3 regions of the Pantoea sp. App145 genome follow, and region 1 is predicted to be linked to each of the others. Evidence: predicted binding sites of a transcription regulator. Region 1 holds the regulator's gene; each other region holds the start of a gene.
What was found. The regulator PhoB, encoded in region 1, activates phosphate uptake and scavenging genes when phosphate is short. The targets are predictions, from matches to a motif close to CTGTCATAAAACTGNCNNAT.
Positions count from the first base shown of each region.

Region 2: the regulator PhoB is predicted to act here: its motif matches at 7,846-7,865, upstream of phoA (alkaline phosphatase).
Region 3: the regulator PhoB is predicted to act here: its motif matches at 6,355-6,374, upstream of uvrB (excinuclease ABC subunit UvrB).

Region 1 covers NZ_CP133290.1:1,809,067-1,819,198, forward strand. Annotated here, with positions in the region: gene RCF31_RS08325 (PstS family phosphate ABC transporter substrate-binding protein) at 1-852, opposite strand, end outside; gene phoR (phosphate regulon sensor histidine kinase PhoR) at 871-2,184, opposite strand; gene phoB (phosphate response regulator transcription factor PhoB) at 2,199-2,888, opposite strand; gene RCF31_RS08340 (hypothetical protein) at 3,153-4,043, opposite strand; gene sbcD (exonuclease subunit SbcD) at 4,222-5,439, shown strand; gene RCF31_RS08350 (AAA family ATPase) at 5,436-8,984, shown strand; gene RCF31_RS08355 (DUF799 domain-containing protein) at 9,045-9,701, opposite strand; gene RCF31_RS08360 (DUF4810 domain-containing protein) at 9,698-10,057, opposite strand; gene RCF31_RS08365 (CsgG/HfaB family protein) at 10,069-10,132, opposite strand, start outside.
Region 2 covers NZ_CP133290.1:349,884-360,015, forward strand. Annotated here, with positions in the region: gene putA (trifunctional transcriptional regulator/proline dehydrogenase/L-glutamate gamma-semialdehyde dehydrogenase) at 1-297, opposite strand, end outside; gene putP (sodium/proline symporter PutP) at 567-2,051, shown strand; gene phoH (phosphate starvation-inducible protein PhoH) at 2,759-3,547, shown strand; gene RCF31_RS01555 (hypothetical protein) at 4,967-5,137, shown strand; gene RCF31_RS01560 (hypothetical protein) at 5,161-6,648, opposite strand; gene RCF31_RS01565 (hypothetical protein) at 7,135-7,590, shown strand; tRNA gene RCF31_RS01570 (tRNA-Ser) at 7,582-7,669, opposite strand; gene phoA (alkaline phosphatase) at 7,916-9,322, shown strand; gene RCF31_RS01580 (DUF3472 domain-containing protein) at 9,419-10,132, opposite strand, start outside.
Region 3 covers NZ_CP133290.1:1,527,552-1,537,683, reverse strand. Annotated here, with positions in the region: gene bioA (adenosylmethionine--8-amino-7-oxononanoate transaminase) at 1-1,233, opposite strand, end outside; gene bioB (biotin synthase BioB) at 1,320-2,351, shown strand; gene bioF (8-amino-7-oxononanoate synthase) at 2,351-3,505, shown strand; gene bioC (malonyl-ACP O-methyltransferase BioC) at 3,486-4,241, shown strand; gene bioD (dethiobiotin synthase) at 4,238-4,906, shown strand; gene RCF31_RS06970 (ABC transporter ATP-binding protein) at 4,983-5,699, opposite strand; gene uvrB (excinuclease ABC subunit UvrB) at 6,596-8,617, shown strand; gene RCF31_RS06960 (gluconeogenesis factor YvcK family protein) at 8,653-9,555, opposite strand; molybdenum cofactor riboswitch at 9,749-9,881, shown strand; gene moaA (GTP 3',8-cyclase MoaA) at 9,872-10,132, shown strand, end outside.

The DNA of each region.
Region 1 (10,132 bases):
GCGGCGCTGCCCCTGGGGCGACAATACCTGGTGCAGAAATGCAGATACCAGCGGTGGCAAAGGTTTGCCGGGCGCTTTGTTGACGTAGAGATAAAGAGGACGTGACCACGGATAGCGCCCGCTGCGGATAGACTCTGCATCAGGCATCACGCTGTCGCCACTGGCGGTCACCACCGGTAAGGTTTTTACCCCACTCAGATGAAAACCAAAGCTGGCATAGCCGATACTGTTGGGCGTCGCCGCCACGGCCTGCACCACAGCTGCGGAACCGGGAAATTCGGATACATCAGCACGGAAATCACCTTTGCACAGCACCTGCTGCTTGAAGAAACCCCAGGTGCCGGAAGCTGAGTTGCGTCCATAACGCTCGATGCTGCGCGTTTCCCAGCCGGGAAGGGTCAGCCCCACATCGCCCCAGCGCTGTGCGGCGTGCGGTGCACCGCATAAACGCGTCACCGAAAACAGCGCATCAAGTTGCTGCGGTTCGATGCGCGTCAGCGGGTTGTCCTGATTCACCACCACCACCAGCGCATCCATCGCCACCGGCACTGCCAGCGGCGGGTAGCCGTAGCGGGTAGTAAACAGCTGGCGCTCGTCTGCCTGCATTGGCCGGCTCATCGGACCGAGTTGCGCCGCTCCGGCAGCCAGCGCCGTGGGAGCGGTTGATGATCCCGCCGCCTGTACCTGTACATTCACACCGGGCGACTGGCGGCTGAAATCCTCACCCCACAGCGTCATCAGATAACCGAGGGTATCGGAACCCACACTACTCAGATTGCCAGCCAGCATGGTTTGTTGCCCCTGTGCCAGGACAGAGAACGACAGCAAAATGAACAGCAGCAACGATTTCATGCGGGATTTCCGTGACAGTTATTGCGCCACATTCTCCCGTATCCCACTGGCGACAATCAACCTTGGCGGCAGGATAAAGCTGAAGCTCGTCTCCTGATGCGGCACACTGCTGATCTCAAGCCGCGTATTGTGGTGGCCAAGAGCATGTTTCACGATCGCCAGTCCCAGTCCGCTTCCCCCGGTGGCGCGTGAACGTGCTTTATCCACCCGATAAAAACGTTCGGTGAGACGGGGCAGATGTTCAGCACTGATACCCGGCCCGTTATCGCACACCTTAAACTCCGCGCCCTGCTTACTCCGCAGCCAGCTGATATCAATCCGCGTACCTTCCGGTGTATGGTTCACCGCGTTGTACACCAGATTGGAGATTGCGCTACGTAGTTGCTCATCATTGCCGAGCACTTTGAGGTGCGGGTCAGTGTGGAAATGAATCTCGTGTCGTCCCTGGCTGAGGGTCTCCGCCTCACGCTGCAACAGCAACAGCATGGTTGGCACATCAACGGTCTCTTTCAGATCAATGGCGGGAGCGGCCTCAATGCGCGAAAGCGTCAGCAGTTGTTTCACCAGGCTATCCATACGCCGGGTTTGCTCCTGCATGGTTTGCAACGCTTTATTGCGCGAACGTTCGTTCATTACCGAATCGTTCATCATTTCAAGGTAGCCCTGCAACACGGTGAGCGGCGTGCGCAGTTCATGGCTCACGTTGGCAAAGAAGCTACGTCGTGCGCCTTCCAGCTGGTGCATTTGCGTGACATCGCGCGCCACCATCAGCCACTGTCCTTCGCTGTAAGGCATCACGCGAAACTCCATATGATGCTGATTATTCAGCACCAGTGTCAGGGGCTTGTTGAAATCACGCTGGCGAATATAGCGGGAGAACTCAGGATAACGCAGCAGGTTGAGGATGTTCTGGCCGTTATCTTCCGGCCAGCGCAGACCGAGATGCTGCTGTGCCAGACCGTTACACCAGAAAATGGTGCCCTCTTCCGTGGTCAGCACCACCGCATCCGGCAGCGATTCTGCACCACTGCGAAAACGCTTGATCAGATTGCCTAACTCGCGGCGGCGGCGGCGGTTACGCAACTGCATTTGATACAGGCCGTAAAACAACGGTTCCCAGCTGGCACGCCCGCCGGGTGGCGTCATGGATCGATCAATCCACAGCCAGTGCGACAGCCGCATCAGGTTCCAGAAGTGCCATAACAGCACACCCAGTACCGAAGCCAGCAGCAGCCAGGGAAGATAACCAAACAGCAAACCGAGAATCAGTGCCGGCAGACAAGCCAGCACCAGCTCGGTTAATAATCTCTTCCAGGAGAGTCGTTCCAGCACGGTATAAACTCCGTTTAGTAGCGGGCAGAGAAACGATACCCTGTTCCGCGTACGGTTTGTACCATGCGGTCGTGGCCGGAGACCTCCAGCGCTTTACGTAAACGACGGATATGTACATCGACAGTACGATCTTCGACATACACATTGGTGCCCCAGACATGGTTCAGCAGCTGTTCGCGGCTGTAAACGCGTTCCGGGTGCGTCATAAAGAAGTGCAGCAGTTTATACTCGGTCGGCCCCATCTCCAGTGGCGTGGTCTCTGACATCACACGATGCGATGATGGGTCGAGGCTCAGCCCCTGCATCTCAATCACTTCTTCCACTGCCATCGGTGAAATACGGCGCATCACCGCTTTGATACGGGCCATCAGTTCTTTGGGGGAGAAAGGTTTGGTGATGTAATCATCCGCGCCTACTTCCAGACCACGTACGCGATCCTCCTCTTCACCACGCGCTGTCAGCATCATCACCGGGATATCCCGCGTCATGGCTTCACGCTTCAGGTGTTTGATAAACTGGATACCGCTACCACCGGGTAACATCCAGTCCAGCAAAATCAAATCTGGCCAGGGTTCAATCAGCTTCCCTACTGCGCTGTCATAATCTTCCGCCTCAATCGGCTGGTAATCGTTCTGTTCCAGCACGAAACATAACATTTCACGGATGGGAGCTTCGTCTTCCACAACCAAAATGCGCTTAGCCATTATTACTCCTGCTGATATGACGGCTGTCACTGAGATTTGCGGCGTCATTATGCGTCAGTTTTATGACACTTTTATGAAAAAACCAACGGGTGGTCTGGAGTATAAAAACAGAAATGTGACAGCAGAAACAGGATTTTTGGCGGGTAGCATACGAATATGCTTCTCAGGTAATTATTAAGAAAAAATGATTTTTCCCGGACCGGGAAGCTAACCTTCCCGACCTCTCAGTAGGATGCTATCCCAGAGCTGGGTTAACGACGTATTTTATACCTCAGGATGGTCATTCAGATCCATCTGGCGTACTAATTCTTCCATCTTCTCGCAGGATTTCGCTTTTTCCGCCATCTGTGCTTTCAGCGCAGAGAACTTATCCGTTGCCAGCAGCTGATCACTCATGCTGATAAACTCATCCTGCGTTATATCACCCGCAAATATCGGTGGGACGTCCGCCTGGTCCCAGTAATAATTCATACTCATCAGGGTAGTTATGGCTATGGCTTCATCATGGGTTGTGACTTTCTGGCTGGCGGAAATAATGGCATCGAAAAAATCACGCAGGAAAGCGCTCACATCTTTTGGTCGGAAGGCATCAAGATAAAAGAAATGCGCGCGAGCATTCCCGGGTTCGGCACCCTCAACATAGGGAATTGATATTGTTGTCATTACCCCGTAGTTCGGCAGGCAATTTTCAGCGCGATAATTAAAATCGGGGTTCAGCACCATCGCTAAAAAATCTTCCCGCAACGAGGCTAAATAGGCCGGAGAGGGGCCAACAACAGGAGGATGGGCGATAAATACCCAACCTGGAGCGCGGTTATAAACCACCGCATCATCGTCTACAGTTCTTCCTCTGGTAGTAACAAACGTTGCGAAAAGCTCAGCAGTATCACCCGCAGGAACGACATCGGCCCCGAAAGGCAGTAAGGACGATGTTCTTCCCGTCGCCCTGCCGTAAATCAGTTTTTCATACTCTTCTGGCCCCATCGTGACGGGCGCTTCTGTGTCGTATTGAGAGGTCGCAGACCCCATACGCTGTGCTGAATTCGCCACCACGACAATATTGTCCCCAGCCGCAGAAGCTAAAGCATGGCTATCGGGTGCTGAACGCATGGCGGAGGTGGAGGTTACAGATTCGCTACGGTTAACAGGAAACATATTTATCTCCTTACGTTATCAGTGAGCCTTTATTTAACCTCTAATATTTTTCCGCGCTGAATAGTTAACTTCTGAGGAATTGATGATTTTTCCGGCGCATTTGTTCGGCTAATACGCATGTCAGTGGCAGTCCCATCCGTATATAATCGCCCAACGCGAAATCTGGCAGGGAGCATCCATGCGCATCATTCATACGGCGGACTGGCATCTGGGCCAGTTCTTTTACAGCAAAAGTCGTGCGGCGGAACATCAGGCCTTTCTCGACTGGCTGCGCCAGCAAATTGAGCGGCATCAGGTGGATGCACTCATTATCGCCGGTGACCTGTTTGATACCGGTTCCCCCCCGAGTTACGCACGTGAAATGTTTAACCGCTTTGTGGTGGCCTTACAGGCCAGCGGTTGCCAGCTGATTGTGCTGGCCGGTAACCATGATTCGGTAGCCACGCTAAATGAATCCCGTGAACTGCTCGCCTGCCTGAATACCCAGGTGATCACCAGCGCAACGCCGCAGGGCGAGCAGCAGGTACTGACGCTGAAACGGCGTGACGGCTCGCCAGGCGCGGTGCTGTGCGCCATCCCTTATCTGCGTCCACGCGATATTTTGCGCAGCCAGGCCGGACAATCCGGACGGGAAAAACAGCTTTCGCTGCTGGAAGCCATCGAGCAGCATTATCAGCACTGCTTTGCCGCCGCTGAGGCACAGCGCGCGGCGTTGGGCGGCCAGCTGCCGATTATCGCCACCGGCCATCTCACTACCGTGGGGGTGACCAAAAGTGATTCAGTACGCGATATCTATATCGGCACCCTGGATGCCTTCCCGGCCCAGGCCTTTCCCGCCGCGGATTACATCGCCCTCGGCCATATCCATCGTGCACAACGCATTGCCGACAGCGACCAAATTCGCTACAGCGGCTCCCCCATCCCGCTGAGTTTTGATGAGCTGGGTCGGGATAAAAGCGTGTTCCTGCTTGATTTCAGCACAGGCCTCGATGCCGTGACACCGCTGACCATTCCGCTGTTTCAGCCAATGCAAATGCTCAAAGGCTCGCTGGCGGAGATTGAACAGCAGCTGGCCGCCTTTAAAGATAGCGATGCATCACAACCGGTGTGGCTGGACATTGAAATCACCACTCAGGAACATCTCAGCGATCTGCAACGACGGATTGAGCAACTGACAGAAGGCTTACCGGTGGAAGTGCTACTGGTCCGCCGCAGCCGTGAGCAACGTAGCCGCAGCCTGGCACGGCTGGATAATGAAACCCTGAGCGAATTGCAGGTTGAAGAGGTATTTGCACGTCGTCTGGCGCTGGAAGAAGATCTGGATACGGAACAGGCTGCGCGGCTCACCCAACTGTTTCGCACCACCCTTGCCGCGCTGGAGAACCCTTCTGCATGAAAATCCTGACGCTGCGTTTTAAAAACCTCAACGCCCTGCGCGGTGAATGGTTTATTGATTTTCGTCGCGAGCCTTTTGCCAGCAATGGCCTGTTCGCCATCACCGGTGCCACCGGAGCGGGTAAAACCACCCTACTCGATGCCATCTGTCTGGCGCTTTACCACCAGACCCCCCGTCTCGGTGTGTTATCACAAAGTCAGAATGAACTCATCACCCGCGATACCGCCGAATGTCTGGCTGAAGTGGAGTTTGAAATCAAAGGTGAAGCCTGGCGAGCCTTCTGGAGCCAGAACCGCGCCCGTGGTCAGGCCGATGGTAAATTGCAGGCACCGCGCGTTGAACTGGCACGCTGCGCTGACAACCAAATCGTCGCCGACAAAGTGGGTGACAAACTCAGGCTGATCGAAACCTTATCTGGCCTCGATTTCGCCCGTTTTACCCGCTCGATGATGTTGTCGCAGGGGCAGTTCGCCGCCTTCCTCAATGCGAAACCCGGCGAACGCGCCGAGCTGCTGGAAGAACTGACCGGCACCGAGATTTACGGGCAGGTTTCGATGCAGGTTTTTGAGCGTTACAAAACCGCCCGTACCGATCTTGATACCCTGCGCGCCCGTGCCGGTGGCATGGTGCTGCTGGATGAAGCCCGTCGGGCAGAACTGACTTCGCAACTGGAACAACTCAGCACCAGCGAAGCGACACTCAACCAGCAACTGATCACCACCCAGCAACAGCAGCAGTGGTTAACCCTGGCCCGGCAACTGACCAATGAGCAGCAGCAGGCACAGCAGGGGCTTCACACCGCAGAAAGTGCGTGGCAGCATGCAGAACCGGAACGCCAGCGACTGGCACGCGCCGAACCGGCGGAAAAACTGCGCGATAAGCTGCAACAGCGGGAACAGTTACGCCAGGAACTGGCGGCACTGACGCAGCAATCACAGCAGTTACTGGAGCAGCAGCAACAGGCGCTCGACGCTCAGCAGCAGGGTGAAGTGCGTTATCAGGCGGCACAGCAGGCGCGAGATCAGGCGCAGGCCGGACAACAGCAACTGGAAACGTTGCTGACAGAACATGTCATCCCGCTTGACCAGCAAATCGCCACCCTGCAACAGCAGATCACCGAACAACAACGGCAACTGGTCCAGCAGCAGCAAGTGTTGCAACAAAGCGGAGCCGCACTCAGCCAGCAACAGCAGGAGAGTGAACGCTTACAACAGATCTGGGATGAACAGCAGCAGTGGCGCACCACACAAGCCAGCGTTGCTGAATGGGGAGAACATCTGGCGCGCTGGCAAGCCGATATTGCGCGACTGGATGAGCGCGAGCAGGCCATCGCCCAGTTGAGCAACCAGCATCAGCAGCAGCGACAGCAGCTCGACCAGCTACAGCAAGCCTTCTCTGCTCGCCAGCATGCGGCGCAGCCAGTGGCAGAGCTGGAGTCACAACATGATATCAGTCAGGTGCGTGATGCGCTGGCACAACATCAGGCGCAGCGTGCATCCCGCCAGCAGCTAACCTTGCTGGCTGCACAGTGGCGCTCGCTCCAGCCACAACAGCAACAACGCCAGCAGAAACTGCACGCGTTAACCCAGCAATATCAGGCGGAAGAACAGGTTTTACAGGCGCTGCGCGAGGAGTGGAAGCGCATCAATCAAGCGCGAATTGATGTGCAGAAAATCTGTGATTTGGAACTCACCATCGCCCGGCTGGCGGATGAACGCGCCCGGTTACAGCCGGACCAACCCTGCCCGCTATGCGGCTCCTGTCAGCATCCAGCTATCGAAGAATATCGACAGCTGGAACCCGGTGAAAATCAGCAGCGGCTTGTCGCACTGCAAAATCAGGAAAATCAGTTAAAAGAATCCGGCACCGCTAAAGGTGAGCAACAACGCCTGTCGCTGCTGCAACAGCAGGCGTTGCAGCAGGAACTCAAGGATATCGGGCAGCAAATCACCACCTTGACTGAGCAATGGCAACGGCTGACTGGTGAGTTGGCGCTCACCTTTGCGCTGGGGCAGCAAGATGAAGTTACCTGCTGGCAACAGCAGCAGGATCAGCAGGAAAACCAGCTACGCGAATGGCTGGAACATCTGCAACAGCAGCAGCTGGCGCAGCAGCAGATTACCAGCGTCCAGCAGACATTGAACGATCTCAACCAGCGCAGCGAAGCTGAACGCGCGGCCTGGCAGCAATTAAGTCAGCAACTGGAACAGCAGCTGACACCGCATCAACTCGCCCTGCCCGCACGTGATACACGCGCCAACTGGCTGGAAGCATTGCAGCAACGCTGGCAAAAATGGCAGGAGAGTGAGCGGTTACTCACTACCCTGCAACCACAGCGAGCCAAAGCAGACAGTGAATTGCACAACCGGCAACAAAACCATGCGCGTGAACAACAGCGGCTGGACACCCTGCAACAGGGACTGAACGGTTTACAGCAGCAACGGGCAGAACAGCAGCAACAGCGCCAGCAGCTGTTTGGCGATCGTCAGGTGCAGGCCGAGCGCCAGGCACAGCAGCAATTGATGCAGCAGTGCGAACGGGAGCTGGTGCAGCAGTTGCAGGCATGGCAGCAGGCGCAAAGCACGCTGCATAGCCTGAATGGGCAACGGGCGCAAATCGACCAGCAACAGCAAATGCTGGCTGCGCGGGTTCAGGACGCCGAAAGCACCTTCCTCAGCGCATTGCGGAAAAGTGATTTCGCCGACGAGGTGGCGCTGCGTGAGGCGTTACTCGATGAACATCAGGCGCTGCAACTGCGTCAGCATTTACAGGCACTGGAGCAACAACGTCAGCAGCAAATCACCCTGACCCGGCAGCTGGAGCAGAGGCTGAACGCACATCAGCAGCAACGTCCGGCAGAGCTGAGCGATGACAGGACGGCGGACATTGAGGCAAGGCTGGAAAACCTGCGCATGGCGCTGCGCGATAATGCCCGCCATCAGGGCGAAGCACAGCAACAGTTGCAAAGTGACACCGCTTTGCGTCAGCAGCAGCATTCCCTGTTGAGCCAAATCAGCGACAACGAAGCAGAGCTGCAACAGTGGAGCCAGCTCAATGAATTAATTGGCTCAGCCAAAGGTGACAAATTCCGCCGTTTCGCGCAGGGCCTGACGCTCGATCATCTGGTGTGGCTGGCGAATCGTCAGCTCGATCGCCTGCATGGCCGTTATCTGTTGCAACGCCGTGCCAGCGATGAGCTGGAGCTGGATGTGGTGGATACCTGGCAGGCCGATGCCACCCGTGATACCCGTACCTTGTCAGGCGGCGAGAGTTTTCTGGTGAGTCTGGCGCTGGCGCTGGCCTTGTCCGACCTGGTCAGCCATAAAACGCGTATTGAATCGTTGTTCCTTGATGAAGGCTTCGGCACGCTGGATGCCGAGACGCTGGATGCCGCGCTCGATGCGCTGGATGCACTGAATGCCAGTGGCAAAACCATCGGCGTGATCAGCCATGTGGAAGCCATGAAGGAACGCATTCCGGTGCAGATCAAGGTGCGTAAGATGAACGGGCTGGGTTACAGCAAGCTGGAGTTGCCAGGGGAATAAGCCGTCGCGACGTGATTTTCGTGTGGAAGGGAGCGGATACCCCGCTCCCTTTGCTATCACTTAACGCGCTGCCGTTACCGGACGACGCGGTCCCGCCAGCAGGCCGCCATCTTCGTTTTGTGCCAGCAAACGTGCGCTGGTCACACCGGCAATGGTATGTGCTTTATCGGTGACATTATTGGCGATTTGTTTCACCGCCGCCGACACCAGGATGCCGATGATGCCACCATTATTGTTGTTACCATTCTCGCCGTCATTGGCAGTGGCGCTGCCCTGCCACAGTTCCTTGCCGGTACGCAAATCCACCAGACGCGCCGATGCCGATACCTTCGTGTTGCTGTCCACCACTAAATAACTGGTACCGTAATCGGTAATCGAAATATACAGTGCGCTGTCAGCATGGAAAATATCGTGCAGACGCTGGGTACTTACCGCCTGAATATCATGACCATTGGTCAGACCGTTCTGCTGGAACGTCTCTTCCACCACCGCCACCGGGAACACGTAATAACCCGCTTCCGCCAGAGGCTGCGTCACCAGCGACGTGAAGCTATGCGCGGCATTGACGTCTGGCGCTTTGTTTTCCGCCGGCAGCACCAGAATCGAAGCCGGTTTGCTGGCACGAAACGCGCTGTAGTCATAAGGTTTTTTATGCGGCGCGCAGCCGGTCAGCAGCAGCGCGGTCAGCACCGCCAAGCCTGCAATCAGTTTGTTCACTGGGTTGCTCCTTTTTTCTTACTCATCAGAAAATCCATATACGGGGCGGATTCAGGGAATTGCTGTTTCTCCGCGGCAAACTGGCTGAACGCTTTATCCGTCTGGCCGGTCTGGGCATACAGCAGGCCCAGCTGCGCATGCAGACCCGGAGCAACCGGTTTATTCACCGAACGGGCTTTTTCGATATCCAGATTCAGCGCATCAATCTGCTGCATCGGATCTTTGTCTTTCTGGTAGTAGCTATAAATCTGCTGCTGGTAATCGCCCCAGTAATAAATCGGTTCCGGCCCTTTTGGTGCACAACCTGCCAGTACACCCGCCGCAATCAGCGCGGCACTCAGTTTGATCAATTTCATCGGGAATATCCTTATTTCGCCGGACGCCAGGCGCCGCTGGTAATGCCGTCAACCAGATGATCGACTGCTTCGCGG
Region 2 (10,132 bases), 1.5 Mb from region 1:
TTCCGGACGACGCCATGCGGCGGTAATGGCTGAACGTGTCACCGACTGTGGCAGGATATGCTCGGCGAAATCAAGGAACGGTTGCAGGGGTTCTTCAGCTGACGCGTCTTCCTGCACAGTGTCGCTGGATTGCAATGGAATCTCTGGCAGCGAATCCCCGGCCTCAAGTTGCGCCAGATAGTTAAAAATCGCCTGTTTAATCAACCAGTGTGGCGTGCGATCGATCTTCTGCGCTGCCAGTTTAATGCGATCGCGGGTGGCGTCATCCAGCTTCACCCCCATGGTGGTGGTTCCCATGCTTTCCTGTTCCTCAAAAAGAATAGTTTGATGTCCGGTGTGAACTGCACTATCACTTATGTTGCAACTTTGTGCAACCTTGTTAATTGTGCGCTAAGTCATTGGTCTGGGGTTTGTTGCAAGAATCTCGCCAGGGTTGCACCTTTCGTGGTTGTAAATTCATTGGGTGCAACCGTCTGTGGCGCGGAATGAAAGGCATTGTACCGGCCACCGCTTTGCGGCAGGATACCGCGGCTTTATGGAAATCGAATAATAAGTGGAGAGATAAAATGAATGTCAGTACACCGATGCTGGTGACTTTTGTTGTTTATATCCTCGGGATGGTGTTGATCGGGTTTGCGGCATATCGTTCAACCAAAAACTTTGATGATTATATTCTCGGTGGCCGCAGCCTTGGCAGCGTGGTAACGGCGCTCTCTGCAGGGGCGTCAGATATGAGTGGCTGGCTGCTGATGGGGTTGCCAGGTGCCATTTTTCTCTCGGGCATTTCTGAGAGCTGGATTGCCATCGGCCTGACTATCGGTGCCTGGCTGAACTGGAAAATCGTTGCCGGACGTCTGCGTGTACAGACGGAGCATCATAACAATGCCCTGACGCTGCCAGACTTCTTTACCAGCCGCTTTGAGGACCACAGCAAAATTCTGCGGGTGATCTCTGCGCTGATCATTCTTATCTTCTTCACCATTTATTGTGCTTCAGGAGTGGTTGCCGGCGCGCGTCTGTTTGAAAGCACCTTCGGTATGGATTACCAGACGGCGTTATGGGCCGGTGCTGCGGCCACTATCCTCTATACCCTGGTGGGGGGCTTCCTGGCGGTGAGCTGGACTGACACCGTTCAGGCCAGCCTGATGATCTTCGCGCTGATCCTGACGCCAGTGATTGTGATTGTTGCGGTGGGTGGCCTGTCCGACTCGCTGGCGGTGATTGAAGCCAAAAGCCTGGAAAACCTCAACATGCTGAAAGGGCTGGACTTTGTGGCGATTGTCTCGTTACTCGGTTGGGGGCTGGGTTATTTCGGTCAACCGCATATCCTGGCGCGTTTTATGGCTGCCGACTCCCATCGTTCCATCCGCAGCGCGCGTCGGATTGGGATGACCTGGATGATCCTGTGCCTGGCAGGCGCAGTGGCAGTGGGCTTTTTCGGTATTGCTTACTTCCAGAACCATCCTGACCAGGCTGGCGGTGTCAGTCAGAACGGTGAGCGCGTGTTTATCGAACTGGCGCGCATCCTGTTCAATCCGTGGATTGCCGGTATTCTGCTGTCGGCCATTCTGGCGGCAGTCATGTCAACGCTGAGTTGCCAGTTGCTGGTGTGTTCCAGTGCGCTGACGGAAGATCTTTATAAAGGTTTCCTGCGGAAAAATGCCAGTCAGCGGGAGCTGGTTTGGGTGGGACGTCTGATGGTGTTAGTGATTGCCTTGATTGCAATCGCGCTGGCTGCAAATCCGGAAAATCGGGTGTTGGGTCTGGTGAGTTATGCCTGGGCCGGTTTTGGCGCTGCCTTTGGTCCGGTGGTGCTATTTGGTGTGTGCTGGCAACGCATGACACGTAACGGTGCGCTGGTGGGCATGATTATCGGCGCAGCGACGGTGCTGGTGTGGAAACATTTTGCCTGGCTGGATCTGTATGAAATTATCCCAGGTTTCCTGTTTGCCAGTATCGCGATTGTGGTGGTGAGTCTGATGGGCCGGGCACCCTCGCAGGAGGCGCAACTGCGTTTCGCAGCGGCAGAAGCCGAGTATCAGACTAAATAAGCCTCAGCCCGCCTCATTTGATGGGGCGGGTTTTATTGCAGTGCCATAGAGATGAGGTGTTCAACCGAGGGTGAATATATTTTCCAGGGTAAAACAATTATCCCACCTGCCGATTGTTGACCAGTTGGTTAATAAACACACAGCACGTTTTACCACATCAGATGCGCAGGCTTCATCCCCGTCAGGTTTTCCTGAGTTTCGCATGGCACCTGCGGTTTCCGAATCCTCCTAAAAAGTTCAGACCAACCTGAAATAACTAACCAATTGATAGTTATCATAAATTTAATTTAAGATGCAGACCGGGTGCATGCCACAGTCACTTTTTGTTAGCCGATAGTTAAAATTACTGTTGCAAAGGACCGTAAATATGATGCACTTTAATCATAAGCGTTGTCAGAAGTGTGGCTAAGGTCACTGGAGTTCGCGCATGATTCGGTCCTTCAAAGGACAGGTAAATACCCTCCAACATACGCAGTCCACTGCGGGGGATTTCTTCCCTCGAAAGTTTCCTCTTCGTTTTTCAATCTTCAGACTTTTTCAGGCCCCAATTCATTACCGGTGCACGGCAGCGTTTTGGCGTTGTTGTACACCTTTCTCAATGGCTAGAAACGGCTCTAAAGGAAGCCACGTAAACCTCTAAAGCGTTCACGTCATCGCAACAGGAAAGCCCCTGCGGCGATAAATGAAACCAACTGTAAGGTGCCACTATGGGAAGACAGAAAGCAGTGATCAAAGCGCGTCGCGAAGCAAGAAGAGTAATTCGTAATGACTCTCGCAGTCATCGTCAGCGTGAAGAAGAATCGGTCACTTCGCTGGTGCAGATGGGTGGGCTGGATGCAATTGGTATGGCGCGGGATGTACGCGATCGTTCACCAATTGAGGCCAGAAATGATGCTCAGGCGCACTATCTTAATGCCATAGAAACGAAACAGCTTATTTTCGCCACCGGTGAAGCCGGCTGCGGAAAAACCTGGATTAGCGCAGCCAAAGCGGCCGAGGCGCTGATACATAAGGACATCGACAGGATAATCGTTACGCGCCCGGTTCTGCAGGCGGATGAAGATCTCGGTTTCCTCCCCGGAGATATTTCCGAGAAATTCGCCCCTTATTTCCGGCCGGTCTATGACGTTCTGGTTAAACGTCTTGGCGCTTCCTTTATGCAGTACTGCCTGCGTCCCGAAATCGGCAAGGTGGAGATCGCGCCCTTCGCGTATATGCGCGGACGCACCTTCGAAAATGCCGTAGTGATTCTGGATGAGGCGCAGAACGTCACCGCCGCGCAGATGAAGATGTTTCTGACGCGCCTTGGTGAGAACGTGACGGTCATCGTCAACGGTGATATCACCCAATGTGATCTACCGCGTGGCGTGCTATCAGGCCTTGCAGATGCGCTGGCGCGCTTCGAAGAGGATGAGATGATTGGGGTTGTCCGTTTTGCTAAAGACGACTGTGTCCGTTCAGCACTCTGCCAGCGCACGCTGCATGCTTACAGTTAACCATTGAGAATCAGGACAGTAGACAAAACCCGGCTCAGGCCGGGTTTTTTTGTGCTAAATGTTGTTGGACAACCTGACGTAAAGTGCTGAGAGCGTACATTTCGACTGGTGACGGAAGCGCAACGCTCCCAACCGCACCGACTGAGTAAGCCACAATCATTGTTCTGCGCCTGGGCAGCTTGATGCTGGACTGGCGCAGGGAAACTATACCAATGAATAATAAACGGTAATCATCAAGGGTTAGCTGATAGATTTCAGACCGGTTATCTGTGTCTATTCTCTCCAGCAAGTTGATTTTTATATGAGAAAATTAATATAAATGAAATTTTCCTTAACTAAGATTTTTCCTGGAGTTATCATGCCCTTTTTGTGAAAGGGACGTTGCCATGAAAAACTTGCGAAGGACTCCGGAAAGTGAACCTGTCTCCCATCCAGGAATGTTTGAGGTCTACAAGATCAGAAACTCTGTATGCTTATCACGTTTACACACTCCGGATGGACCCAGCGTGAACTCAGATCCAGAAAATGATGCTGTGAAACCTGTCGCAGAGAGGTCTCCCGAGATGATTGCTTATTTCCTTCGTGCTGGGTACTGAGTTCACAAAACTCAATCTTAAAGAACCGTATCGTTGCATTTTATGGATCCGGTTCGTAAAAAAGCCCGCAGCAGCGGGCGAAATTCTTTATATGGGACTATCCATGTAATTTTTACCAGATACGCCGGTAATGCTTCATTCCGCCACACCTTCCCGGCATCTAAATTTCTTTTCCTGACCATCCCTTCCCAGAAAGATCCTACGATCTACTTGATCGATTCTATCGATCGATAATGCATGTCTGCACATGCAGTAATCAGTAAGGGGTAATCACCATGCCACGTTACCGCGACATACAGATCGCCTTTCACCAGAGCATCAAGATGGACCCGATAGGGTAGAAGACAGTGAACACAACTGACTGCGTGGCAGAATTGGAGTGACATCATCATCACTGGTCATTACCTCTCTCACCCGAAGAATATGCAAAAAAAAAGTCTGAACGTAAGTTCAGACTCTTCTTCAAAATTGTGGCGGTGAGAGGGGGATTGACTCGCTTCGCTCGCCCTGCGGGCAGTTTGTTCGCTGTGCGCCCAAACTGTCCAACCGGCTGCGCCGGTTGTCGAACCCCTTCAGGGGGAACAGGAACGAATGGTAACATTATTAACTTCACAGGGCAGTTAGACCAAGGGGTGGTGAGTTCTTCGCTTGGTGGAACCGGAGGGGCATCATTTAGTAGCTATGGTGGTCTTGGACACTGAGCATCAGCTGGTGATGATGGAGGCTTTCCTGGCGGCGGTGGAGTGGGTGGTTCTAAGCCTGGCTCAGCTTTTGCGTCAGGAAAAGGTGCGAACAGGTATGTAATTATCGAGGAGTAAACCTAATGGAAACACCTGACTATGCAATGATCAAATCCGGCGATACGGAAATTATCAACGTCCTCGTGGCTGAGGATGGGTTTGAAATTGAAGGGTACTGCTTCATTAAAATAGAAGCTGGAGTGTTTGTAACTATTGGAATGAATTACGATAAAAACACTGGAGGGTTCAATTAACCCCTCCAAATTCCAATTAAGCTTTACTCAATTGTTTCGACTTTAATACCGTTCCTGTAAACATATGCGGATGAAATCTCCTGCAGGTCCTTATAGGGTAAATCCCCATTGATTATAATGATGGGGCATTTACTATCTGTTGATGACCTTAAGTCACTATCGCCAGGGACATGCTCCCAAACAGACCTGTTAAGAATTAAGTTAAGATAAGCCCTGACCCGAGTGCTGTTAAAAATCCTTGCACACTCAAATCCATTAACCTCCTTTATTCTGCTTGCCAATTCATGATTAGACTTCTGGATTGAAACCCAGTCCTTGAATTTGCTTATGTCTTTTTTGTATGTGTTAATCGATAGTGGAATGGAAATTAATATAATTACCAGTGTTACTAATCTTAATTTTTGAGCCTCGGAGACAATCAACTCTCCAATCAGTACAGCAAGAAGGAATGCCAGCTTAAACCTGTCGAATGTGTAGCTTGTTGCATGCTGAGCCAGTATGACATTCTCTACAAGCATAAACACGCAGAGCAGGATGGCAATTCTTGTTAAATTGTTCGATTTATTTCTACCTATAAATTTGTGTGCAATGTAAACAGGAATGACGAGCAGGAATAAAGAGAACGACTCATAGTATCCAAAGATGAGGTCTGTGAAGTTTGCATTCTCACCACTCCTGACGCTAAAGCGCGCCAGGGAGGCAGAAGTAAAGGTGGATAAATCCAAGGTGAGTAATAATTGCATACCAAAAATGAGCAGGGAGGCAACAAGAGATGACATGATACTGATTGCGAGCCTGTAGTCTCTGTTTGCTTTACTCAGAGTGAAATATAACAATGAAAGCCCACCCAGAACAAAGCCAGTCCACTCAGTCAAAGCGATCAGTAAACAAGACGCAAAAACAAAAAATAAAGAACTGCGAGTTTTACTTTCAATTCTGCGTGCAACTGAGAGCATGAATGCCGAGATAAGCAACTGGCTTAGTGATTGAGGCCAGTAAAGTATTCCAGAACTAGCCAGTGATTCTCGGGAAAGTATGAGTGGAGCACAAGCAATCGCTGCAAGAACAAAACCAAAACACCGTTCAGGTTTAAATAACTTTAAAATTAAAGAATAAGATATTATTGATGTTGAAATTAATATCAATAAGTTTATGTAAAACAAGCTTTGTATTGAGTAGTCAAGATTTAATGTTCTAATGAACATTTCTGGAACTAAGAAACCAAAACTGGGAAAACTAGTATAGATATAGCCACCGGATTTGTCAGGAACTGCCGCCCCCCAAGGGATGTTAGAATTTACGGCGCCACCCAATGTAACAAGCGGCAAGAAATGATGTTCTGAAAAGTTTCTCTCCGAAATTGACTTGGCAATTAACAGAACGTGATATGATGCCTCAATGTTTTCGATGCCATTGTCGTCCTTCATATTCTTATACTTTATTAGGCTTGAAGCTAAAACCATAATCAACAATATGGACACGCCAAATATATTGTACTTATGTAATTTCATGTTAATTCTCAATCAATATCCATGATAAAAACCGCTATCTAATGAAATGATATCACTCAAATCAGATAAGAACACAAGTCATTGACACAGAGAGAGACCACTTTGCCTTCTGTAGTCACCACTCCCACAACCAACTAAATTCCCTTTCCCGCCAATCCCTTCACGCATCCCGGTCACCTTCCACTTGATCAGTTCCGCCGATCAATAATGCTGTGTGTATATACAGTATCTATTGGAGGGTGCACCATGCCCCCGCGAACTCGACATCCCATACGCTTTCACGCTTGAAGTTATCCGTAATCAAAGGGGTTTGCTGACTGTCAAGACTTCAGTGTTCCGGACTGAGCTTCACAAGCTTAATCATGACTGGCCCCTGCAGCGCTGCAACGAGTGGTTTACCCGCAAGCAGACTTTCTTCAAGGACATCACTGATGGCGATGGTGCCGATCGCACCTATGTTTTACGCAACATGGGGAGGGTGCTCTGATGGGATTTCCTTCACCGGTGAATGATTATGTCGAGCCACGCCTCGACCTGAATCAGATATTCATGCCGAACCGGGCAAACACGTTCATGATTGAAACTGCAACGGGCTGTCTGCTCGTTGACCAGGTGGTTAAGGTGAGGCCTGGCGATTTGGTCGTCTTCCAGATTGATGGATGCCAGATGATTGGGAAGTGGTACCCGAAATACCTGATGACCGATGACGGGATTATCGAAGCTGATGCGCTGGAGAATGTGATCGTGTTGGGAGTGGTGAGAAGGGGATTGACTCGCTTCGCTTGCCCTGCGGGCAGTTTATTCGCTGCGCGCCCAAACTGTCCAACCGGCTGCGCCGGTTGTCGAACCCCGTCGGGGGTTCTCACCCTCTCTCACCCGAAGAATATGCAAAAAAAAAGTCTGAACGTAAGTTCAGACTCTTCTTCAAAATTGTGGCGGTGAGAGGGGGATTCGAACCCCCGATACGTTGCCGTATACACACTTTCCAGGCGTGCTCCTTCAGCCACTCGGACACCTCACCACATTTTTTGCTGCTGACCTTGGCGGGTCAACGGGGCGCTACTATAGGGAGTTCGCCTAAAAGGGTCAAGCCCTATTTTCTCCTTTTTTTCTATTCGCTTAAGCCCTGAGCGAATCGCTTTAACCCTGTGCGCTTTGGTTATCCTGTCATCAAAATATTGCATGTCAGTCACAGAAGTGTCACTAAATTGTCGCAGACTTGTCCGCGGAAACATTTGGTTATATTTGTGAATAAGGATGCTTATAAATGAAACATATACCTCTGATTACGGTTCCACTTATCGCTTCACTGTTTGCTTCGGCTGCGGTGGCGGATGAGGCAACTTACTCCCGCGCCGCAACCGGCGATTTGACGCAGCACGGCGGTGCGCGTCGTCTGACGGGGGATCAAACTGAAGCATTGAAAGCCTCGCTCAGCAACAGCACGGCTAAAAACGTGATTCTGCTGATTGGTGATGGCATGGGGGATTCAGAAATCACCGCAGCACGTAACCAGGCGATGGGGGCCGGTGGCTTCTTCCCGGGTATCGATGCGTTACCGCTCACCGGCCAGTACACCCACTATTCTCTGGATAAGAAAACCCACAAACCAAACTACGTCACGGATTCAGCCGCTTCTGCCACGGCTTGGGCTACCGGGACCAAATCCTATAACGGTGCCATTGGCGTTGATGTGAACGGTAAAGATCAGACCACGCTGCTGGAGCTGGCAAAAGCAGCGGGCAAGGCGACCGGTAACGTTTCTACTGCGGAATTGCAGGATGCGACACCTGCGGCACTGATCGCCCATGTGACCTCACGTAAATGTTATGGCCCGGAAAAAACCAGTGAGCTATGCCCGACCAATGCGCTGGAGCAGGGTGGGAAGGGTTCAATTACCGAACAGATGCTGAAAACCCGCGCGGATGTCACGCTGGGCGGCGGAGCGAAATCCTTCAGCGAAGTGGCGAAAGCGGGTGAATATCAGGGCAAAACCCTGCGTGAGCAGGCGCAGGCTATGGGTTATCAGCTGGTGGATAATCTTGATGGTATGAATGCTGTGCAGCAGGCAGACCAAAGCAAGCCAGTGCTGGGGCTGTTTGCGGAAGGCAATATGCCGGTACGCTGGCAGGGGCCAAAAGCCAGCTATCACGGTAACCTGGATAAGCCGGTGGTCACCTGTGAAGTGAATAAAGATCGCCCGGCAACTACGCCGACACTGGCGCAGATGACCAAAAAGGCACTGGACTTGCTCAGTCAAAATGACAAAGGTTTCTTCCTGCAGGTTGAGGGGGCATCGATTGATAAACAGGATCATGCTGCCAATCCCTGTGGTCAGATAGGTGAAACCGTGGACCTGGACGAAGCGGTACAGCAGGCACTGGCCTTTGCCCGCCAGCACGGAGACACGCTGGTGGTGGTGACTGCGGACCACGCTCACAGTAGCCAGATTATCGAAAATGGCACCAAAGCGCCGGGACTGACGCAGGCTGTTAACACCAAAGATGGCGCGGTGATGACCATCAGCTACGGTAATTCAGAAGAGGATTCGCAGGAACATACCGGCACTCAGCTGCGTATTGCTGCTTACGGCCCTCATGCGGCCAATGTGGTGGGTCTGACAGATCAGACTGACCTGTTCTTTACCCTGCGGGATGCGATGGGGATTAAGTAACGCATTAATCTTACGCGATAAAAAATCCACGCAATCGCGTGGATTTTTTCGTATTTGATTGCGGTAAGAACAGTCTTCATCATAAAGAACAGCGTCTTAGTGACTGGGTTGCCCAACGGTGGTTTTTAAATCTTTACCCGCGAACTCATACTGATAATTGAATTTACCATTACATCGGCCATATGAATGCGGATGAGTAAGCTCGCCTTGTTTCCCGTTTGAAGTGACGTAGGGTGGTGAAACGGTGATTTGCGCGACTTCCGGAATAGAACAGGTTGCAACATTCTTATAATACTCAATCCACCCCGCCTGGTTGTTTCTTAATGTTCCTGAACCCGCAGGCAGGCGCCATGCACCAATCTGTGTTTCATCCTTACTCCCTTCTTCTTTGACGAAACCGTACCAGGTATTCGTGTCATGGTTATCACGGCGAACTTCAAACAGATATTTTTTACCTGTCTTGATCGGATACAGGGTAGAACAACTCACACCGTGACCGCCATCAGCACCCAGGCGACAGTGCTGACTGTCCAGTACAGCCGTTCCGTTAATAAAAGAAGAGAAAATCAACATATATTGTTCGGTTGTGTGTGGTTGCAAACCAATATAACCAACGGCACTGGTACCAGTGAAAGAAAATTGATTTGCAAAATAATAACCAGCAGTGTCTGGGGCCTTGTTAACCGTTAACGGCAGGGTGAGGCTGGTAATATTGTCCGCATTGACAGACCAGTTCCATCCGGCCACACCACCTGGGGTTATAGCGCAGACATTGCTTGTTAAACAGGTGGTTACAGCCAGGGCAAAAAA
Region 3 (10,132 bases), 280 kb from region 1:
AAGCTCAGTGGCGGAAATCACATACGGCGGCATCAGATAAATTAAGCGTCCGAACGGACGGATCCACACCCCACGCTCAACAAAGAACTGCTGTAACGCCGCCATATCCACCGCCTGGTGGGTCTCAATCACGCCAATCGCCCCCAGCACGCGCGCATCTGCGACGGCAGGATGGCTGCGCAGTGGCAACAGCGCCGTACGCAGCTGCTGCTCAATAGCGGGCACCTGGGTGGACCAGTGGCCTTCATTAATCATTGTCAGACTTTCCACTGCCACCGCGCAGGCCAGCGGATTACCCATAAAGGTCGGGCCATGCATAAAGCAGCCTGCCGCGCTACGGCTGATGGTGTCCGCCACTTCACGGGTGGTCAGGGTGGCGGAGAGCGTCATGGTGCCGCCGGTCAGCGCTTTCCCCAGACACAAAATATCCGGTGTGATCCCGGCATGTTCACAGGCGAACAATTTACCGCTGCGGCCAAATCCAGTGGCGATCTCATCAGCAATCAGCAGCAAACCGTAGCGATCGCACAATTCACGCACTTGTTGCAGATAACGCGGATGATAAAAACGCATGCCGCCTGCACCCTGCACAATCGGCTCCAGAATCACCGCCGCAATCTGCTGATGATGCTGCTCCGCCAGACGGGCAAAATCGGCGAAATCTTCCTCCTGCCACGCCTCATCAAACCCCAGCTGCGGTGCGGCTGCGAACAGATGCTCCGGCAGATAACCGCGCCACAGGCTGTGCATCGAGTTGTGGGGATCGCACACCGACATGGCGGCAAAGGTATCGCCGTGATAACCGCGTTTCAGGGTGAGGAATTTTTGTCGGGTTTCGCCGCGTCCCAGCCAGTATTGCAACGCCATTTTCATCGCCACTTCGACGGCGATCGAACCTGAATCGGCGAGGAATACGCATTCAAGCGACTCGGGCGTCATCGCCACCAACTGGCGACACAACGCCACTGCGGCCGGATGGGTGATACCGCCAAACATCACGTGTGACATTTGGCTGATTTGCGCCTGCATCGCCTGATTGAGGCGGGGATGGTTATAACCGTGAATCGCGGCCCACCAGGACGACATACCATCCACCAGTTCGCGTCCATCGGCCAGCTGTAACTGGCATCCGTGTGCAGCTACCACCGGGTAGCAGGGCAGTGGATTCTGCATCGAGGTATAGGGGTGCCAGATATGCTGGCGGTCAAAATCGAGGTCATCCTGAGTGAACATGGGTATTGTAAACCAAAATTAAAAGATTTAGTTTACAAGTATAACCACGTTAATCGTCAGGATGAACCCTTTTCTGGAGCGAAGCAATGGCACACCGCTGGACACTGGCACAAGCCCAGGCACTATTTGATAAACCTTTCCTTGAGCTAATGTTTGAGGCGCAACAGGTACATCGTCAACATTTCGACCCGCGTCAGGTACAGGTCAGTACACTGCTGTCGATCAAAACCGGTGCCTGCCCGGAAGACTGTAAATATTGCCCGCAGAGCGCGCGCTACAAAACCGGGCTGGAATCAGAGCGGTTGATGGAAGTGGAAGCGGTGCTGGAATCGGCACGCAAAGCCAAAGCGGCCGGTTCCAGCCGCTTCTGTATGGGCGCTGCGTGGAAAAACCCGCACGAGCGCGACATGCCGTATCTGGAGCAGATGGTGCAGGGCGTGAAAGCGATGGGCATGGAAACCTGTATGACCCTCGGCACGCTCGACAACAGCCAGGCGCAGCGTCTGGCGCACGCCGGGCTGGATTTCTACAACCATAACCTCGATACCTCGCCGGAGTTTTACGGCAACATCATCACCACCCGTAGCTACCAGGAACGTCTGGATACGCTGGATAAAGTGCGCGGTGCCGGTATCAAAGTCTGCTCAGGCGGTATCGTCGGTCTGGGAGAAACGGTGAAAGATCGCGCCGGTTTGCTGGTGCAGCTGGCGAACCTGCCGACGCCGCCGGAAAGTGTGCCGATCAACATGCTGGTGAAGGTGAAAGGTACACCGTTGGCCGATAACGACGACGTAGAGCCATTCGATTTTATCCGCACCATCGCCGTGGCGCGCATCATGATGCCATCTTCTCACGTACGCTTGTCGGCAGGCCGTGAGCAGATGAGCGAACAGACCCAGGCGATGTGCTTTATGGCCGGGGCGAACTCGATTTTCTACGGCTGCAAGCTGCTCACCACGCCGAACCCGGAAGAAGACAAAGACCTGATTCTGTTCCGTAAACTGGGGCTGAATCCGGAGCATACCGCCACCACTGCCGGTGATAACGAACAGCAGTCTCAGCTGAGTGAGCAACTGCTGCACGCTGATACCCCACAGTTCTACAACGCGGCGGTGTAATGAGCTGGTTGCAACGCATCGAACAGGCGCTGGAAGAGCGACGCGCCGCTGATGGCTGGCGTCAGCGCGTGCGCGTTGAGCACAACAGCGTGCGCGAACTGACGGTCGCCGGACAGCGCTATTGTCACTTTTCCAGTAACGATTATCTCGGCCTGAGCCAGCATCCGGCGGTGATTGCCGCGTGGCAGAAGGGGGCGGCGGAGTCGGGTGCGGGAGCAGGGGCATCAGGCCATGTGACCGGTTACAGCCGCCATCATGCGCAGCTGGAAGAGGAGCTGGCCGACTGGCTGGGCTATCGGCGTGCGTTGCTGTTTATCTCCGGTTTTGCCGCGAATCAGGCGGTGATCCATTTGCTGGCGGAAAAACCGGATCGCATCCTTGCCGACAAGCTGGCGCACGCGTCATTGCTGGATGCTGCCAGCCACAGCCCGGCGCTGTTGCGTCGTTTCGCCCATAACCAGCCGCAAAGCCTGGCAAAAATGCTGGCAACGCCGGTTGAGGGCAACACGCTGGTGGTGACGGAGGGGGTGTTCAGCATGGATGGTGACAGCGCGCCGCTGGCAGAGATTGCAGCGGAAACGCGGCGTGGCAACGGTTGGTTGCTGGTGGATGATGCGCATGGTATCGGCGTCACCGGCGAACAGGGGCGCGGCAGCTGCTGGCAGCAGCAGGTGCGACCGGAACTGTTGATCGTTACCTTTGGCAAAGGCTTCGGCGTCAGCGGCGCGGCGTTGCTATGCGATGACGCCACTGCCGATTATGTTGAGCAGTTTGCCCGCCATCTGATCTATTCCACGGCGATGCCTCCGGCGCAATGTTGCGCGTTGCAGGCCGCATTGCAGCAAATTCGGCAGGGTGATGAACTACGCGCGCGTTTGCACGCCAACATCGCTCGCTTCCGCGCCGGTGCAGCCGATTTACCGTGGCAGCTGATGCCTTCGGCCAGCGCTATCCAGCCGCTGGTGGTGGGTGAGAACAGCGCAGCCCTGGCGTTATCACAACGACTGAAGGCGGCGGGGTGCTGGGTTAGCGCCATTCGTCCGCCAACCGTACCACCGGGCACCGCACGGCTGCGTATCACGTTAACCGCCGCGCATCACCCGGATGATATCGATCGTCTGCTGGAGGCGCTGTATGACGCTACAGGTCAATAAACAGGCGGTTGCGCAGGCGTTTGGTCGCGCAGCGCAGCATTACGAACAGCATGCTGAACTGCAACGCCAGAGCGGCGATGCGTTGCTGGCATTGGCCCCGGCCGGGTTTGGTCCGCACCTGCTGGATGCCGGATGCGGCACCGGCTGGTACAGCCGGTACTGGCGTGACCGTGGGCGCGAAGTGACCGCGCTTGATTTGTCGCAAGCCATGCTGGATAGCGCTGCACAGCAGCACTCGGCGCAGCATTATGTGCAGGGCGATATTGATGCGTTACCGCTGCCGGATGCCTGTGTTGATGGCGTGTGGAGCAATCTTGCGGTGCAGTGGAGCAGCGATTTGCGCACCGCTTTGCAGCAGTTTTTACGCGTCACCCGACCGGGCGGCACGGTGCTGTTTTCCACACTGTTGTCCGGTTCATTGCACGAGGTGCATCAGGCGTGGGCGCAGCTGGATGGGCGTCAGCACGCCAACCGTTTCCTCAGTGCAGCGCAGATTGCCGCTGCCACTCACGATCTCTCGCTTGAACACCAGCAGCAGACCATCACGCAGCACTTTCCCAGCGCGCTCAGCGCGATGCGTTCACTGAAGGGCATCGGCGCAACCCATTTGCATGACGGGCGGCCGGGAGGATTGCTGACGCGCACGCAACTGGCCCGGCTGGAGCAGGGCTGGCCGCAGGATGAGGCGGGTTATCGCCTCAGCTATCACCTGATGTTTGGAGTATTAACACCATGAAACGCTGGTTTATTACGGGCACCGATACTGAAGTAGGAAAAACGGTGGCCAGTGGGGCGCTGTTGCAGGCGGCCAGTGCAGCCGGATTGACCACCGCAGGCTACAAGCCAGTGGCTTCCGGCTGCGAGGTCACCGCCGAGGGGATTCGTAACAGCGATGCGCTGGCTTTGCAGCGTTACAGTTCGCTGGCGCTGCGTTATGAGCAGGTCAATCCGCTGGCCTTTATCGAGCCAACGTCGCCGCATATCGTCAGTGCGGAAGAGGGGCGACCCATCGAATTCGCTCAGCTGTCAGCGGGATTGCGCCAGCTGGAACAGCAGGCTGAATGGGTGCTGGTGGAGGGGGCAGGCGGTTGGTTTACCCCGTTGTCCGCCACCCAGACTTATGCCGACTGGGTGATCGCTGAACAACTGCCGGTCATTCTGGTGGTCGGAATCAAACTGGGCTGCATCAACCATGCGATGCTGACAGCCGCAGCCGTGCGCGCCAGTGGTTTATCGCTGGCCGGCTGGATCGCTAATGATATTCAGCCACCGGGCAAACGTCACCAGGAGTATCTGACAACCCTGCGTCAGCGTATTGATGCACCCTGCCTGGGCGAAATTCCGTACCTGACGGATGACGCTCAGCAGGCAGAGTGCGGACGCTTCCTGACACTGCCGTAGCGGCGCGATTTATCGCGCGGCTGGCATTGCGCAATAAATTGCGCCGCTACGGATTGTGCCAAAATAGCCGACATTATCAGGTCACCGTCAGCCATTTGTTGATGGTGACATCATCCAGCTGTGCCACTTTGCCCTGTGCCACATTACGACCCCGATGCAGCAACAGAAAGTAGTCAGCGACGCGGCGAATAAAGGAGACGTGTTGCTCCAGCAGCAGGATGGTCAGGCCATAATCACGGTTCAGACGGCGGATTAAGTTACCCATCTCCTCTTCGAGCCAGGGTGACATCCCTTCAGTGGGTTCGTCGAGGATTAACAGCTTCGGTTGCAGCACCAGCGCACGTGCCAAAGCCAGCTGCTGTTGTTGATCCATCGGCAGCTCGCCACTGCGCTGGTGACGCAGTGAGTAGAGCGCCGGGAACAAATCAAACACCATTTCCGGGATAGCGCGGCTGCGCTCATCCTGCGCCGCCATCAACGCAATCAGCAGGTTATCTTCCACGCTCATCTGCGAGAAAATATGACGTCCCTGTGGCACATAGCCAATGCCCATGCGTGCACGTTGCTCCGCCGGTTGCAGCAATAAGTCTTCGGGGGGGGAGCCATCTTCCTGCCATGTCATCGAGCCGCTGTTGATTGGCAGCCGCCCCATAATGCAGTTGACCAGCGTGGTTTTCCCCATCCCCGGACTCCCCAGCACGCCAGTGCAGGTGCCGGGCGGCAGATCCAGATCCACATCCCACAGAATATGGTTTTGACCGTAAAACTGATTCACCGAACGTAAACTCAGCATCTGACATTCTCCTTCCAGATAATTAGCCTGAATGCTTCCGCTCTGTGTCGTCTGGCAAACAGTCAAACACGATTCATCATTGCCACTCTCACCATCAGTGAGTTGTTACAAATGCTCTATCGATAAACCTGCAATTCTCAGGCCAGGTTGCTGATGCGATGAAAAATGCATCAATGGCGGGCAAAAATCAGGCTTAAAAGTTGAGTAACGCTTAACAATTCCACGGAGTGATAAAAAGGCTGCACTTTAGCGGTGCTGAATGCTTAACGATTCTGGTGCAGCCGATCTGGCATAAGGCAGAACCGGCAGGAATAAGTGGCCTTATTTACTGGAAATTTCATCCAGCAGCCCCCCTCAGCACGGAAAAAGAATAGTTAATGCCGCGCAGGTTGTGAGAAAAATAAACGCAAAAAAAAATTTTTTCGCACGTCAGGACAAGCCGGAGAAAATTATGCACAGGCGATGGGGGCGGGGCTGCCATCAGTTATCCACTATTCCTGTGGATAACCTTGTGTATTAGAGACTGAAAACAGAGCGCAAGCGAGGAAATACGCGGCCTGCATACATTATGCTGAGAAACTGGGCTTTTTAGTGATTCTCTAACAAATCAATATGTTAGTTAAAATCAAGCCTGAGAATTATCTTGCTCGTCATCAGACTGCAATTTTATGACGCTCTATTGACAAATGTTAAAAGCATCTCCTTTCTGGGGATAACCTTGTACCACAAGGTGTTACCTGTCCTTGTTAAAATTGCACTGCGGCGAGTCGCCACGCCTCCCCGTAATCGTGCAGCATACATGTAAATATATCCAGTATTTTTTACTGGCAAATTCGCGCTGGCAGAGTAGAATTAGCAGCCTGCCCGCCGACTTCTCCAGCAGGAACCGCAAAACCATGAGTAAAGCCTTTAAACTCAACTCCGCTTTTAAACCATCAGGGGACCAGCCTGAGGCGATTCGTCGTCTGGAAGAGGGGCTGGAGGATGGCCTGGCGCATCAGACGCTGCTGGGGGTGACCGGTTCGGGAAAAACCTTTACCGTGGCCAATGTGATTGCCGATCTTAACCGGCCTACCATGGTACTGGCTCCTAACAAGACGCTGGCGGCTCAGCTTTACGGCGAGATGAAGGAGTTCTTCCCGGATAACGCGGTGGAGTTTTTCGTCTCCTACTACGACTACTATCAGCCAGAAGCTTATGTGCCCAGCTCCGACACCTTTATAGAAAAAGATGCGTCGGTGAATGAGCATATTGAGCAGATGCGTCTGTCGGCCACCAAGGCGCTGCTGGAACGGCGTGACGTGATTGTGGTGGCGTCGGTTTCGGCGATCTACGGCCTGGGCGATCCCGATCTTTACCTGAAAATGATGCTGCATCTGACGCGCGGCATGATCATTGATCAACGCAGTATTCTGCGCCGCCTGGCGGAGTTGCAATATAGCCGCAACGACCAGGTGTTCCAGCGTGGCACCTTCCGCGTGCGCGGCGAGGTGATTGATGTCTTCCCAGCCGAATCTGACGATATCGCGCTGCGCGTGGAGCTGTTTGATGAAGAAGTGGAGCGGCTGTCACTGTTTGACCCGCTCACCGGCCAGGTGGTTTCGGTGGTGCCGCGTTTTACCGTCTATCCCAAAACCCACTATGTCACACCGCGCGAACGCATCCTGCAATCCATGGAAGAGATCAAAAAGGAGCTGGTGGTACGCCGTCAGGTGCTGCTGGAAAACAATAAATTACTGGAAGAACAGCGCATTACCCAGCGTACCCAGTTTGACCTCGAGATGATGAACGAGCTGGGTTACTGCTCCGGTATCGAAAACTATTCGCGCTATCTCTCCGGACGTGGGCCGGGCGAGCCACCGCCGACGCTGTTTGACTACCTCCCGGCCGATGGCTTGCTGGTGGTTGATGAATCCCACGTCACCATTCCGCAGATTGGGGGCATGTATCGCGGTGACCGCGCGCGTAAAGAGACGCTGGTGGAATATGGCTTTCGCCTGCCGTCAGCGCTGGATAACCGCCCGCTACGCTTTGAAGAATTTGAAGCGCTGGCCCCGCAAACCATCTATGTTTCGGCCACGCCGGGTAACTACGAGCTGGAGAAATCCGGTAATGAAGTGATTGATCAGGTGGTGCGTCCGACCGGCCTGCTCGATCCGATCCTCGAAGTGCGTCCGGTGACAACCCAGGTGGATGACCTGCTGTCGGAAATCCGTAAGCGCGTAGAGATCAATGAACGTGTGCTGGTCACCACCCTGACCAAGCGCATGGCGGAAGATTTGACCGAGTATCTGGAAGAGCACGGCGAAAAGGTGCGTTATCTGCACTCGGATATCGACACGGTGGAGCGTATGGAGATCATTCGCGACCTGCGCCTGGGTGAGTTTGACGTACTGGTGGGGATTAACCTGCTGCGTGAAGGGCTGGATATGCCGGAAGTGTCGCTGGTGGCGATTCTTGATGCCGATAAAGAAGGCTTCCTGCGCTCCGAACGTTCACTGATTCAGACCATTGGCCGTGCTGCGCGTAACATCAATGGTAAAGCAATTCTGTACGCTGATAAGATCACGCCGTCGATGGCTCGCGCCATTAGTGAGACAGAGCGCCGTCGCGAGAAACAGCAGCGCTACAATGAAGAAAATGGCATCGTGCCGCAGGGGCTGAACAAAAAGATCACCGATATTCTCGAACTGGGTAAAAACGTGGTCAAAACCCGTGGCAAGGGCAAAACGGCATCGCGCACCGCCGCTGAAGCCGAGGCCAGCTATCTGGCGCTCACCCCGCAGGCGATGCAGAAGAAAATTCATGAGCTGGAAGGGCAGATGCAGCAGCACGCGCAGAATCTGGAGTTTGAAGAGGCAGCGCGGGTACGCGACCAGTTGCATGAACTACGCGAGCTGTTTATCGCTGCCTCCTGATAACCGGAGCACCCTTTTGTTGCGCAATTTTCAGGTCAAAATGCCTGGATGGCATGCTCCAGCGCCACGCGCAGCAGCTGGCGGTCATGTCGGTATTTAATGTCGGCGGCCTCCAGCGGTTCGCGCACGATTAAACGCTCCTCTACGCCGCGAATATCCGCCGCCGGGCTGACGATCACTGCATCAATCACCCGTTTACCAATCGCTTTTTCCATGATCACCAGTTTGTCCGCCACGGTCAGGCTGGCGGCGGCCGGGCTGAGTTCCCGGCCCAGGTTGCCGATAAACACCATGGTTGCCGGGGTGCGACGCAATGCGCGCGCCATCTCTTCCATCAGCAGAATCGGCATCAGGCTGGTGTAGAAACTGCCGGGACCAATCAGGATCAAATCCGCTTCGCCAATCGCATCCAGCGCTTCACGAGTGGGGATGACGTTGGGATGCAGCATCAACTCCTGCGGGGCCTGCTTCATCTCATCAACTGCGGTTTCGCCGTACACCATATTGCCTTCGTTATCCTGGGCTACCAGATCGACGGGTTGCTCGGACATTGGAATCAAAAATGCATCCACTTTCAGCAGGTTGCGGATGATATTGATGGCTTCCAGCGGACGCACGCTGAGATGGTCAAGCGCTTTCAGGATCAGGTTGCCGAGGTTGTGACCGGCCAGTTCGCCATTGCCGGTAAAGCGATATTCAAACATCGCTGAAGCGACGCTCGGTTCGGTGATCAACTGGTTGATGCAGTTACGCATATCGCCCCAGGCAATACCGCCTTCTGAACGGCGGATGCGTCCGGTCGAACCGCCGTTGTCGGTGGTGGTAACAATACCGGTCAGACGCGAGCCAAGCGGTGCCAGCGCCGACATTACACGACCCAGACCGTGGCCGCCGCCCAGCGCCACCACACGATCCAAATCTGCCAGGGTACGATTCATGTTGCTCCTTATGACTGACGCTCAACCGTTGAGCAGCAGTTAAACTGATATGTATCAAAATCTGTCGGCTATTTTAACGTATCCTGTCGCGAAAATGCGGTGAAAAAACGTTATGTATCAATATATATAGCGAAAATCCTTAATGGAAGCGAACAACAAATCGCGCTAACATTCATGCAACCGTGTTGCTTTGAGTCGCAACATACACTCTAGCCTGTGTACCTAAGTCTTCGGATACGGTGCCCAGGCCGCAGCCCAGAGCTGCCAGGGTGCAGAAAGAAATGACTGCATCTCCCGTATTTGGAAAGGTGTTCAGGTGTCACAACTTACAGATAGCTACGCGCGCAGCTTTTATTATCTGCGCTTGTCGGTCACGGACGTGTGTAACTTCCGTTGTACCTATTGCCTGCCCGAGGGCTACAAACCTCAGGGGACGCGCAATAAAAGTTTTCTCTCGCTTGATGAAATCCGTCGCGTGACGCGTGCCTTTGCGGCCGCGGGCACTGAAAAAGTGCGCCTGACGGGTGGCGAACCCTCCTTACGTCGTGATTTCACCGACATCATTGCCGCAGTGCGC